Regions from separate parts of the Chromohalobacter sp. genome, predicted to be linked through region 2. Evidence: predicted binding sites of a transcription regulator. Region 2 holds the regulator's gene; the other holds the start of a gene.

Region 1 (2,364 bases), on a different contig from region 2:
CGTCGAAATAGGTGATGTTGACTTCGTAGGGGGAGTCCTTGCCGTCGGCGTCGGCCTTCATGCTCACGTAGCCCCCGAAGCGATGCATGAGCTCGAGCATCGCTTCGATCTCGTGGGGCGGCAGCAGGCCCTCCAGGGCTCGCACGCCGATGCCGTCATGGCTGGCGGTGAAATTGAAGTAGGTGCATCCCGGCGGCAGCGAGGGCAGGCTGCGCGCCCAGGCCTCCAGCGCCGTGGCGTCGCCGCTGGTCAGGGTATGCACCAGCAGGGGCGGCAACGTGAACTGGTAGATCATGTGCGCTTCGTCGGGCTGCGCGGTCGCGTCCGGCGATGCGGTCGCCAACCGTTCGAGGCCGAAATAGCTCATGTTCTCGCGGTGCGGGACGTTGGTTTCGGTGATCAGCAGGGTGCCGGGGGCGAGGTGATCGAGAACGGCGCGCAGCAGGCGCACCACGGCATGCGTTTCCGGCAGATGAATGCAGGCGGTGCCGACCTGCTTCCACAGATAGGCGATGGCGTCGAGGCGGATGATGCGCGCGCCTTGCGCCACGTAATAGAGCATGATGCCGATGAATTCGATGAGCACATCGGGATTGGCGAAGTTCAGGTCGATCTGGTCTTCGGAGAAGGTGGCCCACAGGTAGCGCGTGCCCCGGCGCGTGGAGACCGGCACCAGCAGCGGCGAATTGCGCGGGCGCGTGACTTGCGACAGGTCGGTGGCGGGGTCCATTTCAATGAAATAGTCGCGGCCCGGCTGCGTGCCCGCGAGGTAGTCGACGAACCACAGCGATTCCCGCGAGACATGATTGATCACCAGGTCGACCATCAGGTCGCCGTGACGGGCCAGGCGGCGAATGTCGTCCCAGTCGCCCAGCGCAGGGTTGACCTCGCGATAATGAATGACCGAAAACCCGTCGTCGCTGCTCCAGGGGAAGAACGGCAGGACGTGCACGCCGCTGAAGGTATCCGCGAGCCGGGTCTCCAAAAATTCGTCGAGCACTTGCAGCGGAGGGCGTTCGCCGTCGAGCAGGAGGTCGCCGTAGGTGATGAGCAATTGGTCGCGCTCGCTCCACAATGGACGCGGGCGTTCGGGAATCGCACCGCGCTGGTGCGCCACCAGTCGCTGCAATCGGCGCAGCACCTCGTCGGCGCGAGGGCCGTAGATCTCGTTCAGGCGTGCCCGAGCGCGGTCGACGAACTCGGCTTCATCGAGTTGACGCTGCGGAGCGTGGGACATGGGGTGGGGCATCGACGGCTCCTCGCGAGAATCGGGGGTTCGCACGCCAGAATTGTTGCAGAAGTCGTGCCATGCTCGGCGAAGACTGCCGTTTTGCCGGGCATGGTGGCCCGCGCACGCCAGCCCCTGGCCGACGTGCGCGGGCGGGGAAGGGTCATTTCTTCACGATGCGGTAGAGCCCCAGGAGGATGATGGCCCCGAGCACGGCGATGGCGAAGCTGCCGAGGTTGAAGCCATCCACCGTGCCGAAGCCCAGCGCGGTACCGATCCAGCCGCCGACGATGGCGCCGAGTACCCCGAGGATGAGGCTGACGATGAGGCCGCCGGGATCGCGGCCCGGCATGATGAGCTTGGCGACGATACCGGCCAGCAGGCCGAAGACGATCCATGCGATGATGCCCATGACGGTTCCTCCAGGCGATTCCTTGTCAATGAAGGGGGTGCTTGCGACGCAAGCGTCGCGTTATGAGCGTGGTCCGGGTGGCCACGGTGTGCAAGCGAGTTTCCGCTTGCCCGGCGTAAAGGCTACAATGGCCGATGATCTTGACCGTGATGTGACGACTGAAGGTCGTTCGGATGCCCCGTCGCGGTTTCGATCACGACGCCCCTGATCCTCGATAGCCAACCGCGGATGCGCCACGATGCATTGTCCCTTTTGTGGAAAGTACGACACCAAGGTGACCGATTCGCGCCTCGTCGCCGAGGGGGACCAGGTGCGTCGGCGTCGCCAGTGCAACGACTGCGGCGAGCGTTTCACCACCTACGAGACGGCGGAACTGGTCATGCCCCGCGTGATCAAGGGCGATGGCTCGCGGGAAACCTTCGACGAACGCAAGTTGCGCGCCGGCATGCTGCGTGCGCTGGAGAAACGTCCGGTCAGCGCCGAGTCCATCGAAGCGGCGGTCGAGCGCATTCGCCAGCGTCTCCGTGCCCGTGGCGAGCGCGAAATCGAGGCGCGCGAGATCGGCGAGGAGGTCATGCGCTCGCTCAAGCGGCTCGACCAGGTCGCCTACATCCGCTTCGCCTCGGTCTATCGTCGCTTCCAGGACCTGGATGAGTTCCGCGCCGAGATCGATCGTCTGGCGCAGGAACCCAGCTTTTCGCCGGATGATGCCGACAAACGCTGA
Region 2 (2,364 bases):
TGGGGTCCTGAAGACGCAGAAAACCGGCGATGGGCGCCTTGCAATGCGGGTTGCGCGCATGCGGAATGGCAACGCCATTGCCGATGCCGGTGCTTCCCAGGCGTTCACGACCGATGAGACGGCCGAAGACCTCCTGGCTGTCGAGGCTAGGCGTATTCTGGGCGATGAAGGTGCTGAAGAATTCCAGCACACGCTTCTTGCTCCCCCCGGCAACGCCGAAGAGGGCGCGCTCGGGGGGCAGGATGCTTTCCAGTGTCATGGCGGATTCAACGGGCACCGGCGCCCTGGGCGCGTGCCTGCATCTTTTCTTTGTGTTTGACGAGCTGGCGGTCGAGCTTGTCGGTGAGGGCGTCGATGGCAGCGTACATGTCGTCGCTCTGCACATCGGCGTGCAGGTCGGCGCCTGCGGCATGAAGCGTGCATGCGGCCAAGTGACGTTCCTTTTCGATGGATAACGTGACTTGAACGGTGGTGATGTTGTCGTAATGCCGTTCCAGACGTGCGAGCTTTTCATTGACGTAGTCGCGCAGGGCATCGGTCAATTCGATGTGATGACCGGTGATATTGACTTGCATGGCACGCTCCTATTCCATCGGTTGGCACTTTGATTGTAACCCTTTTTAGGGCAATGCATAGCCCCGGGCGATGCCTGGGTGTCGACGACCGCGGCGAGTCTACGCAGCGGCGTCGACGGGTGCAAACGTTGGGCGCTCAGGCCAGGCGCTTGCGTTCGCTGGAGGAGGGGATGCCCATCGCTTCACGATACTTGGCCACCGTGCGGCGTGCGACCTGAATGCCGTCCTGTGCCAGCAGGTCGACGAGCTTGCTGTCGGACAACGGCTTGCGTGGCGGCTCTTCGCCGATCAGCTTCTTCAGCCGGGCGCGTATCGCGGTGCTGGAATGGGCGTCGCCTTCGCCGTGGCCGCCGCCCACATGGCTGGAGAAGAAGTATTTCAGCTCGAACACGCCACGTGGGGTATGAATGAATTTCTGCGTCGTGACACGTGAAATGGTCGATTCGTGCATGTCCACCGCGCCGGCGATATCGGCGAGGATCAACGGTTTCATCGCTTCTTCGCCATGCTCGAGGAAGTCGAGCTGACGGGCCATGATTTCGCGGCCCACGCGCAACAGGGTGTCGTTACGGCTGGACAGGCTCTTGAGCAGCCACTTGGCTTCCTGCAGGTGCTGCTTGAGGAAGGTGTTGTCGTCACTCTTGTCGGCCCGCTTGATCAGAGCGGCGTAATCCGGCTGGATGCGGACGCGCGGCAAGGCGTCGGGATTGAGCTCGATGCGCCATTCCTGACGAACGCGGCGGGCGATGAGGTCGGGGATGACGTAATCGTTGTCGCTGTCCTCGAAGGCCAGACCGGGGCGCGGGTCGAGCGTGCGGATGAGGGCGATGATATGGTCGAGTTCCGCCTCTTCGAGACGCAGGCGCCGTTTGAGCAGCTTGCGGTCGTTGCCGGCGAGCGCGTCGAGGAATTGACGCACCAGGCGCTTGGCCTGGGGAAGCAGCGGCATGTCCTCGGGCAGGGCGCCCAGCTGCAGCAGGAGACATTCGCGCAGATCGCGAGCGGCGACGCCCGTGGGGTCGAATTGCTGCACGCGCATCATGACCTGCTCGACGTCACCGATCTTGAGGCCGGCCAACCCCTGACCGCGCAGCCCATCGAGAAGCTCCTCGAGCGACACGGTAAGGTAGCCATCGGCGCCCACGGCATCGATCAGACTCTCGGCGATCGCATGTTCGCGTGGCGTCATGTCGGTCATGGCCAGTTGCCAGCCCAGATGATCGTGAAGGCTGGTGTGCGCCGTGTTGCGTTCGATGTCGGGGCCTTCCTCGCTGCCCCCGCTGCCGTTCAATGAGCCGAGCCCGGCGTCCTGGTAGGTATCGCTCCAGTCGCTGTCCAGCGGCAGGTCTTCCGGAATCTCGCTGCTCCAGTCGTCGTCCTGCGTCTCGCTGACTTCGCGCTCGTCGAAGTGTTCCTCGAGTTCCAGCATGGGGTTGGCGTCCAGCGCCTGCTGGATCTCCTGACGCAAATCCAGCGTCGAGAGCTGCAAGAGCTGGATCGCTTGCTGCAACTGAGGCGTCATCGTCAGCTGGGTGCCGACGCGAAGCTGAAGCGTAGGTTTCATGGACATGGAGAGTCGGTCGTCGCTTCCTGAAACGGTGCCCGTACGTTATCCCGCAGCGACGTGAGTTGCAAGAATGGAAGCAACAACCATGCCATTTATATGAGCCAAGCGTGATACCAGTGGCTTGCGTTCACAGGCGGAACTCGTGGCCGAGATAGACGTCGCGCACTTTCTGGTTGGCGAGGATGGCGTCGGCATGCCCTTCGGCAATGATTTGCCCATCGC

What was found. Region 2 encodes sigma-54, which starts transcription at its own class of promoters, with help from an activator protein. Its sites were predicted from a motif close to TGGCACNNNNNTTGCTNT; they were not measured.
Region 1: the regulator sigma-54 is predicted to act here: its motif matches at 1,292-1,309, upstream of ABGX75_RS16590 (sugar phosphorylase).

The regions. Positions count from the first base shown of each region.
Region 1 is NZ_JBDOOX010000018.1:32,671-35,034, reverse strand. It holds gene ABGX75_RS16590 (sugar phosphorylase) at 1-1,249, opposite strand, end outside; gene ABGX75_RS16585 (GlsB/YeaQ/YmgE family stress response membrane protein) at 1,392-1,640, opposite strand; gene nrdR (transcriptional regulator NrdR) at 1,879-2,364, shown strand.
Region 2 is NZ_JBDOOX010000012.1:113,153-115,516, forward strand. It holds gene ptsN (PTS IIA-like nitrogen regulatory protein PtsN) at 1-259, opposite strand, end outside; gene raiA (ribosome-associated translation inhibitor RaiA) at 267-575, opposite strand; gene ABGX75_RS10335 (RNA polymerase factor sigma-54) at 712-2,145, opposite strand; gene lptB (LPS export ABC transporter ATP-binding protein) at 2,270-2,364, opposite strand, start outside.